DNA from 2 places in the Rhizobium sp. 1399 genome. Region 1 is predicted to be linked to the other one. Evidence: riboswitches for the same ligand, from Rfam matches in the RefSeq annotation. Region 1 holds a riboswitch; the other holds the start of a gene.
What was found. Region 1 has a riboswitch for cobalamin ahead of nrdH (glutaredoxin-like protein NrdH). Riboswitches for the same ligand answer to the same signal wherever they lie in the genome.
Positions count from the first base shown of each region.

Region 2: it holds a riboswitch for cobalamin, as region 1 does, so the genes downstream of both, J2X71_RS27595 (ABC transporter substrate-binding protein) here and nrdH (glutaredoxin-like protein NrdH) in region 1, are expected to answer to the same signal.

Region 1 covers NZ_JAVDSU010000005.1:391,950-396,982, forward strand. The annotation lists gene nrdE (class 1b ribonucleoside-diphosphate reductase subunit alpha) at 1-1,544, opposite strand, end outside; gene nrdI (class Ib ribonucleoside-diphosphate reductase assembly flavoprotein NrdI) at 1,523-1,936, opposite strand; gene nrdH (glutaredoxin-like protein NrdH) at 1,950-2,171, opposite strand; cobalamin riboswitch at 2,438-2,666, opposite strand; gene metE (5-methyltetrahydropteroyltriglutamate--homocysteine S-methyltransferase) at 2,843-5,033, opposite strand, start outside.
Region 2 covers NZ_JAVDSU010000011.1:11,994-17,026, reverse strand. The annotation lists gene J2X71_RS27610 (methyltransferase domain-containing protein) at 1-360, opposite strand, end outside; gene J2X71_RS27605 (ABC transporter ATP-binding protein) at 364-1,128, opposite strand; gene J2X71_RS27600 (FecCD family ABC transporter permease) at 1,125-2,150, opposite strand; gene J2X71_RS27595 (ABC transporter substrate-binding protein) at 2,162-3,187, opposite strand; cobalamin riboswitch at 3,365-3,674, opposite strand; gene J2X71_RS27590 (hypothetical protein) at 3,730-4,962, opposite strand.

The sequences.
Region 1 (5,033 bases):
TTGGTGAAATCGACGCCCTCTTCCGAACCGTAATGGATGCGCTCGCGGGCGAGGTATCCATGCAGGTTCATCTGGCCGAGGCCGATTGCATGGCTGTCGTCATTGCCCTTCTCGATCGATGGAACCGAGGAGATGTGACTCATGTCGGAAACGGCCGTCAGCGCGCGGATCGAGGTCTCGATCGTCTTGCCGAAATCGGCCGAATCCATCGCCATGGCGATATTCAGCGAGCCGAGATTGCACGAGATATCCTTGCCCATCACCTTGTAGGAAAGGTCGTCGTTGAAGGTGCTCGCTTCGCTGACCTGCAGGATTTCGGAGCAGAGATTGCTCATGCTGATGCGGCCGGCGATCGGGTTTGCCCGGTTCACCGTGTCTTCGAACATGATGTAGGGATAACCGCTCTCGAACTGAATTTCGGCAATTACCTGGAAGAATTCGCGCGCCTTGATCTTCTTCTTTGTGATACGGGCATCCGCCACCATCTCGCGGTACTTCTCCGTCACCGATATCTCGGTGAAGGGCACACCATAGACCCGCTCCACGTCATAGGGCGAGAAGAGGTACATATCCTCATTGTTCTTGGCGAGTTCGAAAGTGATGTCGGGCACGACGACGCCGAGCGACAGCGTCTTGATGCGGATCTTCTCGTCAGCATTTTCGCGCTTGGTATCAAGGAAGCGCATGATGTCAGGGTGATGGGCGTTGAGATAAACGGCACCTGCACCCTGCCGAGCACCGAGCTGATTGGCGTAGGAGAACGAGTCTTCGAGCAGCTTCATGACGGGGATGATGCCGGAAGACTGGTTTTCGATCTGCTTGATTGGCGCACCAGCCTCGCGGATGTTCGTCAGCGATAGCGCCACACCACCGCCGCGCTTGGAAAGCTGCAGCGCCGAATTGATGGAGCGGCCGATCGATTCCATATTGTCTTCGACACGCAGCAGAAAGCACGAGACGAGCTCGCCGCGCTGCTTCTTGCCGGCATTGAGGAAAGTCGGCGTTGCCGGCTGGAAACGGCCGGTAATGATCTCCTCGACCAGATCGCGGGCGAGCTGTTCATTGCCTCGGGCAAGAGCCAGCGCCACCATGCAGATACGGTCTTCGTAGCGCTCCAGATAGCGCTTTCCGTCGAAGGTCTTCAGCGTGTAGCTGGTGTAATATTTGAAGGCGCCGAGGAAAGTCGGGAAACGGAACTTCTTGGCATAGGCCTCGTCGAACAGGTCGCGGACGAAATTGAAGGAATACTGGTCGAGCACTTCCTGCTCGTAATAGCCTTCGGTCACCAGATAATCGAGCTTCTCCCTGAGGTTATGGAAGAACACCGTGTTCTGGTTCACATGCTGCAGGAAATACTGCTTGGCCGCCATGCGATCCTTGTCGAGCTGTATCTTGCCCTGCTCGTCATAGAGGTTCAGCATTGCGTTCAGCGCGTGATAATCCAGCACTTCCACGGCCTTCGAAGACCGCTCGCCAGCGGGCTGAGCTGAACTATGAAGCGGTTTTGCGCCCGCATCCCGCGTCAAATTTGTTCCCGTGTCCAAAATCGTCCCATCCCGTCTTTGACATTGGCGACATCCTCGGCAGTCCCCAAAAGCTCGAACCTGTAGAGATACGGCACCTGGCACTTCTGTGAGATCACGTCGCCGGCAAGCCCGTAGGTCTCGCCGAAATTGCTGTTGCCCGCAGCAATGACGCCGCGGATGTTGGTGCGGTTTTCCGCCTCGTTGAGGAAACGGATCACCTGCTTGGGCACGGCTCCCTTTACGATCCCGGGGCCGCCGTCCCCGCAATAGGTGGGCGAGATCAGCACATAGGGTTCGCGAATGTGGATGTCTTCAGCGCCGAGAGGAATGCGCGCCGCGCGCAGTCCCAGCTTCTCGACGAAACGATGGGTATTCTCGGACCGGCTGGAATAATAGACGATCAGGCCCACCGCTCTTCTCCGATCAGGAGAGCGCGCTGATCATATCAGGGCGGAAGCCCGCCCAGTGCTGCTCGCCGGCAACGACGACCGGAACCTGCATGTAGCCCATGCCGCGCACACGATCGAGGGCGTCGGCATCTTCCGAGATATCGATGATCTGATAGTCTACGCCCAGACGGTCGAGGGCGCGGTAGGTCGCTGTGCACTGAACGCAGGCAGGCTTGCTGTAAACGGTAACGCTCATCATGTTCCTCGTGATGTCAATGGATTCCGGACGCAGAACTAGGATCGGGCGCCTTGCGGCGTCCGGGGCAACGCTTGAGAATGATCTGACAAAGTTGGCGCTTTACACGCCAGGCATTATTCCTCGCAGGATCTGCGCGGGCGGCGGTTTCGATGCTCTCGACATGACTTCAACCCCGAAGTGTTCATGCGGACGTTCAGGGGCAGCGCAACAGGTGCGGATTTGATCCGCCTGACATGCACGCAACCTTCCGGACACCCCGCCCGTGGACGTTTCTCGCTCAAGGCAGGTCTCCTGGCTCGCGGGTCGAAGCACCCTGCCCGCAGCCTTCCCAAAGCATCATGCCTCAGTGACCTGAAATCGGACAGTTGCTCGCCGCTTACAGTTGCGGGGGCAGCTCCGGCCTTGTTTCGCCTTCATGGCAAAACGCACCGTATTCCCGTCTTAGCCTGCGATCCCTAGCGAATCGAAGGAACCTTGAACACTAGATATAGTACTCGAATCGGAGTTGGCGTCAACGGATGGTTTGTGCGTCGCGTTACGGCATGTTTGAAATTGCTACATTCCTGTGAAAAACATGGATAACGGCTGGTTAACAGCAGCAGGCTGTGGAGAAGGCCGCCGAGGCGAGAGCCGGCCTATAGCCGGCTCTCCAGGAATCGAATAGGCGCTCAGGCGCGTGTCGTTGCTGCGGCAGCACGCAACAGCCGAGCAGCCGCCACCATGTTGACGAGCGCCGGGCGCACCTCTTCCCACTTGCGGGTCTTCAAACCGCAATCGGGATTGATCCAGAGCTGTCCATCCGTCAGACGCTCGCGCGCCAGCGTCAGAAGCTCGGTCATTTCCCCGACATCGGGAACGCGCGGCGAATGGATGTCATAAACACCGGGGCCGATCTCGTTCGGATATTTGTAGCTGCGGAAGGCTTCCAGCAATTCCATCTTTGAACGCGAGGTCTCGATGGAAATCACGTCGGCATCCATGGCCGCGATGGCGTCGATGATCTGGTTGAACTCCGAGTAGCACATATGCGTATGGATCTGCGTCTCGTCGGCAACGCCTGATGAGCACAGGCGGAAACTTTCGACCGCCCAATCAAGGTACGTCTTCCAGTCCGCCTTGCGCAGCGGCAGGCCTTCACGAAGAGCGGCTTCGTCGATCTGGATCATCGCCGCACCCGCCTTTTCGAGATCGACGACCTCGTCGCGGATCGCCAGCGCGATCTGCCGGCTGACATCGGCGCGGGAAAGATCGTCGCGCACGAAGGACCAGTTGAGGATCGTCACCGGTCCCGTCAGCATGCCTTTGACCGGCTTTTCCGTCAGCGATTGCGCATAGCGCCACCACTCGACCGTCATCGGCTTCGGCCGGGAGATATCACCGAAAATGATCGGCGGGCGAACGTAGCGCGAGCCGTAGCTCTGCACCCAGGCATGTTGCGTGAAGGCAAAGCCGGAAAGCTGCTCGCCGAAATACTGCACCATGTCATTACGCTCGAATTCACCGTGGACGAGCACATCGAGACCGATCTCCTCCTGCCAGCGGATCGCTGCTTCGGTTTCCTTTTTCAGGAAGGCATCATAATCCGCCTCGCTGATCGCCCCCTTGGTGAAAGCGGAGCGGGACTTTCGAACATCTGATGTCTGCGGGAAGGAGCCGATCGTCGTAGTCGGGAACAGCGGCAAGCGAAGCTTACGCTCCTGCAGTCCGGTCCGCTCGGCAAAATCGCTGCTGCGTGTCTTCATCGCCTCGTCGATCGCGGCAACCCGCTGTCTGACCTTCAGATCATGTACGCGCGTAGATACGGCGCGCGATGCAACGGCCTGCGAGGCTGCCGCAATCACCTGGGAGGCCTTGCCGGCATCACCGAGCGCTGCGAGCTCATCAAGCTTCTGGGCAGCGAAGGCGAGCCATGATTTCATCTCACCATCCAGCCCGCTCTCCAGTTCCAGATCGATCGGCGCGTGCAGCAGCGAGCAGGACGGCGCGATCTGTAGCCGGTCCGCACCAAAGTGCTGGACAAGCGGCTCGATCCTCTCCCGGATCGCCGCAAGGTCTGCCTTCCAGATATTGCGCCCGTCGATGACGCCAAGCGAAAATGTCAGATCGCTGGGTGCCTTGAAAAGGGCATCGATCTGCTGTGGAGCGCGAACGAGATCGACATGCAGGCCGGCAACCGGGAGCGAGAGCGCCGTCGGCAGATTGTCGCCGATCGCGCCGAAATAGGTGGCGACCATGATCTTCAGGTCGGGCACCAATTCATGCAGCGCACGATAGGTATGCTGCAATGCTGCCTGCTCTTCCTGTGAAAGATCGAGCACGAAGCAAGGTTCGTCGATCTGCACCCAGTCGACACCGGCTGCACGAAGTTCTGCCAGTACTTTTGTATAAACAGGCAACAAGCGTGCAAGCAGGTCAATCGGCGCAAAACCTTCTTCGCTTCCCTTGGCGAGTTTCAGGAAGGTAACCGGACCGAGGATGACCGGCCGGGTGTGGATGCCAAGTGTCTTGGCCTCGACGAAGGCATCAAGTGGCTTGTTCGCCGTCAGGGCAAAGGTCTGATCGGGGCCGAGTTCCGGCACCATGTAGTGGTAGTTCGTGTCGAACCATTTCGTCATTTCCAGCGCCGGCGCGCCATGCCCGTGATGGTGCTGATGGCCGCAATCGACATGCGCCTCTTCGCCGGTGGAGCCGCGCGCCATCGCGAAATAGGTGTCGAGAGAAACTTGCCCGCCCTTCCAGCCATAGGCGGCGGGAATGGCGCCGACCATGACCGCCGTGTCGAGCACATGGTCGTAAAGCGAGAAATCGTTCGAGGGGATGACGTCGATCCCCTTCTGCTTCTGCAGGAGCCAGTTTTCC
Region 2 (5,033 bases), on a different contig from region 1:
GATGATCGCGTCGTAATGCGCATCCGGCTCCAGGGTGTTTTCGGCGTCCGCCAAGATGAAGCGCAGGCGCTCCTTGCCGGCGTGTTTGGCGCGGGCAACCTTCAGCATCGCTTCGGAGAAATCGAGCGCGGTAACGTCATGGCCGAGATCGTGGATCAGGCGCGTCACTTCGCCGGTGCCGCAGGCAAGTTCCAGCACGTGTTTGGGCTCAGGGCCGAGGGTATCGCGGATCGGTTTCTGCCAGGCATCTGCCTCCGGGCCGGGGGCGATCTTGTGGCCGAAGGCGAGATCGAAGGTTTCCGAGCGTTTCGACCAGTAGTCGCGGATCTCTTCCTTCAGATCGAAATTTACGCCATCCATCTCTCAGCCCATCCGATACTGGATATGTGTGCGGCCATGCACGGCCGATCTTTCGATATGGGCGCGCACGCCGAAGACGCGGGCGATCAAGGCTTCGGTCAGCACCTCCTCGGGCGTGCCTGCGGCCACGACCTCGCCCTTCTGCAGCACGGCCAGGTGATCGCAGAACATCGCCGCCAGATTGAGATCGTGGAGCGCGATGATGGAGGTGAGGCCGAGTCTGGCGACCAGCGCCAGGATATCGAGTTGATGCTGGATATCGAGATGGTTGGTCGGTTCGTCGAGCAGGAGTTCGCTCGGCGTTTGCGCCAGGGCTCTGGCGATATGCACGCGCTGGCGTTCGCCGCCTGACAGCGTCTGCCAGAGCTGGCCGGCGCGCGCGGTCATGTCGACGCGGGCGAGTGCTTCCGCAACGGCGGCATCGTCATCGGGTCCCCAGGAGGCGATGAGGCCGCGATGCGGGGTGCGGCCGAGGCGGACGATATCGCGCACGGTGAGCTGCGTGTCGGTCGTCGACTGCTGCTCGACCAAGGCGATGCGGCGGGCAAGGGCAGCGCGCGAGAGGCCGGAGACATCGTCGTCGCCGAGGCGGATGACGCCGCTTTTGACCTGCCGCAGCCGGCAGATCAGGCGTAGCAGGCTCGATTTGCCGGAACCGTTCGGCCCGAGCAGGCCGAGCACCTTGCCCTTTTCGACTGATATGCTGATGCCGTTGACGATGACGGTATTGCCGGCGGCATAGGTGACCTTGTCGACTGATATGCTCATGCGCTTCTCCGCACGCGATAGAGGATGATGGCAAAGGCCGGTGCGCCGAAGAGCGCGGTGACGACGCCGATCGGCAAGATCTGTTGGGGAATGATGATGCGCGAGACGATGTCGGCGCCGACCATGAAGATCGCTCCGCCAAGCGCAGTCGCCGGCAGCAGGCGGCCATGCGCGGGGCCGACGAGGAAGCGGGCGGCATGGGGAATGACGAGACCGACGAAGCCGATGGAACCGACCATGCTGACCACGCCTGCCGTCATCGCCGCTGTCACGCCGAGCAGGGTGAACTGCACGCGGCGCACGGCGATGCCGAGGGAGGCTGCGGCATCCGTGCCGAAGGCAAAGGCATCGAGGGCGCGCACATGGGCAAGACAGACGATCAAGCCTGTCAGCGCGACCGGCACGGAGAGATAGACATCCGGCCAGCGCACGCCGGAAAGCGAGCCGAGCAGCCAGAAAAGCACGCCGCGCGCCTGTTCGGCATTGGCCGAGGTTGTGACGATATAGGACGTCAGCGCATTGAAGAGCTGCGAGCCCGCCACGCCGCAGAGAATGATGCGCTCGCTGGTGCCACCCGCGCCCGCCGCCAGAATGCCGACCAGAAGAAAGGCGACGACGGCGCCGATGAAGGCGCCGCCGGAAATGCCGAGCACGCCATAGCCGAGGCCTAGGATCATGACGCAGACGGCGCCGGTGGAGGCGCCGGCGGAAATGCCGAGCACATAGGGTTCGGCGAGCGGATTGCGCAGCAGGGCCTGCAGCACCGTGCCGCAAAGCGCCAGCGACGCGCCGGCACTGGCCGCCACCAGCGCGCGGCTGAGGCGGTAATCCCAGACGATGCCCTGGTGGATGCGGCTGAGTTCGAATGCCGTGCCGAACAGGCGGTTGGAGACCGCCTTTGCCGTGGTGGCGAGCGGGATCGATATCTCGCCGATCGAGACGGCGAGACTGATCATGATACCGAGCAGGATGAAGGCGGCGATGGTGAGCGTGGCAAGCACCCACCATCGTCTCTGTGGCAAGGCAGCCTGGCTCACTGCGCCAGACCGGAGGCGGCGATGCCCTTTGCCAGGATTTCGATGCCGTTGATCGTGCGGATCGTCGGGTTCATCGACTGCGCGTCCATCATGATGAAGCGCTTGTTTTTGACGGCATCGAGCTCCCTTGTGACCGGATCGTTTTCCAGGAAATCCACCTTCACCTTGGGATCGTCGGCGGCATAGCGGCGGCGGTCCATGGTGGCGATGACGATGACGGCGGGATTGGCCTGAGCAATCGTTTCCCAGCCGACGAGGGGCCATTCTTCCTCAGTCGTCACGACGTTCTTCGCGCCGAGTGCCTTCAGGATGTAGGCAGGGGCGCTGTTCTTGCCGGCGATGAAGGCATCGCCTTTCACTTCCTTGCTGGAGAACCAGAAGACGACAGGCAGGTTCTTGGCTGCAGCGCCTGAAACGGAGGCGACGGCCGCGGCCTCGCGTTTCTTCAGGTCGGCGATCAGTGCATCGCCGCGGTCGTTCACGTCGAAGATTTCGGAGAGTTCGGCGATTTCCTGATAGATCAGGTCCATCGTGAACAGCTCCTTGCGCACGCCGTCTCCGCCATCGGTGTTGATCTTGGCGACGCAATCGGCCGGCGCGATATAGGTGTTGATGCCGAGATCCCCAAATTGCTTGCCGACGGAGCCTTGGGCGCCGACATGCCATTCGAATTCGGCGGCCACCAGATCGGGCTCGGCACCGACGACGGATTCGAAGCTCGGATCATTATCGGCCAGCCGTCTGATCTTGCTGTTGGCCTCGGCATATTGCGGCAGGACCGGGCCGACCCAGACGGCGGTGCCGGCGATCTTGTCGGCAAGGCCGAGCGAGAAGAGCACTTCGGTCATGCCCTGGCCGATCGAAACGATCTTGGCCGGGGCTTTTTCGAAAGTGACCTTCTGGCCGCAATTGCTGAGGGTGAGGGGATATTGGGTGGCGGCGAAGGCGGGTGCTGCAAGGCCGGCCAGGCAAAGGCTGGCGAGCCCGAGCGCAAGGGAAAAGCCTGGAATAATCTGGCGCATTGGAAACTCTCGATCGGAAGGAAAAGGGCTAGCAGACGCCGGCGCGCGCAGATGCGTGAGCAAAGCGTGGAGGGAGGGCTAGCGGCGGGTGGTCCAATCGGGACGGATCGCGTGCGGCAAGCGGCAGGAAATAAGGTCAATCATATCTGCTCCTTGTCCAGGCATCCCCGCCTGGCTGATTGGATTGCGATTGACGGCAGGTCTCCTGGCTCGCGGATGTCAGCCGGTCATCTGCCTTCCCGCGCTCGCGCGCAGTGGCATGGCCCTGAGGCCGGCGGAGATGATCGCAAGCGATCACTCCCGATATGACCAGCTCGCCGGTGATTTCCTGGAATGAACGACGAGGCATTCATTCCGGATATAACCGGCAATCCGCTTACAGTTGCGGGGGCAGCCACGGTCTTGGTCCCTATTGGGTCGTCCGCACCGTGTTCCCTATTAATCCCCTTGGAGTCTTCCTCGGGGAACCGTCACCCCGATCTATGACGCCGCCATGGGCTACGTCAAGCGTGGGGAATGCGAAGTATGGTCGGCCAACAGGCTCAGTGACTGGTGCCCGAGCCGCCGGCGGCGACCAGCGTGAAAGGCTGGCCCTCGACGGGGATCGTGCGCGTTTCCTTCAGTGTTTCGCTACTGACAAGGCGGATCAGGCTGTGGCGAGGATCGGTGATGGCGATATCATCGCCGGCCACGGCCAGCCGAGGACGCGGATCGCGCCAATGGCCGTCCTTGCTGTAGGGCTCTGTGACGGTTTCCGATCTGACGATCTCGCCCTTTACCGTATCGAGCAGATGCAGCCTGCCATCTTCTGTGAGGATATAGGCATTCTGGAACTTTGCCGGATCGAGTACAAAATCGACGCGCCGCGTCGGAAGGTCGATGATGCGGTAAGGCGCGTCCGTATTGTCAGGATCGATCAGCACCAGCTTGTCCTCCCCGTAATTGCCGAGGAAGAACTGCATGGAGCGGCCGCCGAGCAGCGTCGAGACCTTGCCCCGCGGCAGCGACACGCCATAGGCGAGCATCTCGACCGTGGGGCCTTCCGCGCCGCCCGGACGCGCAACGAGCACGCCTTCCTCACAACCGAAGGCGACGAGACGAGCAGAGGTCGCCTCGCCATGCAGGCCGGAGCAGGGCGCGACATCGCCGATCTGCCGACCATCACGATCGAGCACCCGCAGGCCAAGGCGCGGCGGCAGTTCGCCCTCCTTGACCGGCGCCTGCATGTTCGGCACCGAAACCAGCAGGTGATTACCCATCGGCACCGCGACGCCGTGATGGGCGGCGATGGTATCGACAGCCTTCGGCTCCGGCTTTTCCTGCAGCAAGCTGCTTTCTTTCAAGAGATCAAAGCGGTCGGTGCGATCGTAGAAGATCGCCACGTCATCGCCATGCGTCACCACATGACCGGGCTTCTCGCCCTTTATCGTCGTGCCGATCAGCTTCGGCGGCGCCACCTCGAGATCGCGATGCTCCCCATGATCGGAAAGGGCAATGCCGGTATCGATGGCATGAACGACATTCTCTTCGCCCTGGACGGCAAAGACCGTGCGCCCGGTGTCGCTCAGCGACAAGGCGGCATAACCTTCGAGATCGAAGCGACCGATCTGTCTACCGCTTGCAAGGTCGATGGCGTGGACGACCGGCAGGCTGTGATCAGCCACGAAAAGCCGCCAGCTTTCCTGCTGTTCCTCCTCGGCGCGGGAAGCCGATGGCAAGGCGGCGGATGTGAGCGCGGTGGCGACTGCGAAGATAGCGAAAAGGCGCCGGGACATGAAACTTCCTTTAATGTAATAACATTACATTCCCGTTGTTATAAAGTTACGTTTGCCCTGTCCAGCCCTGG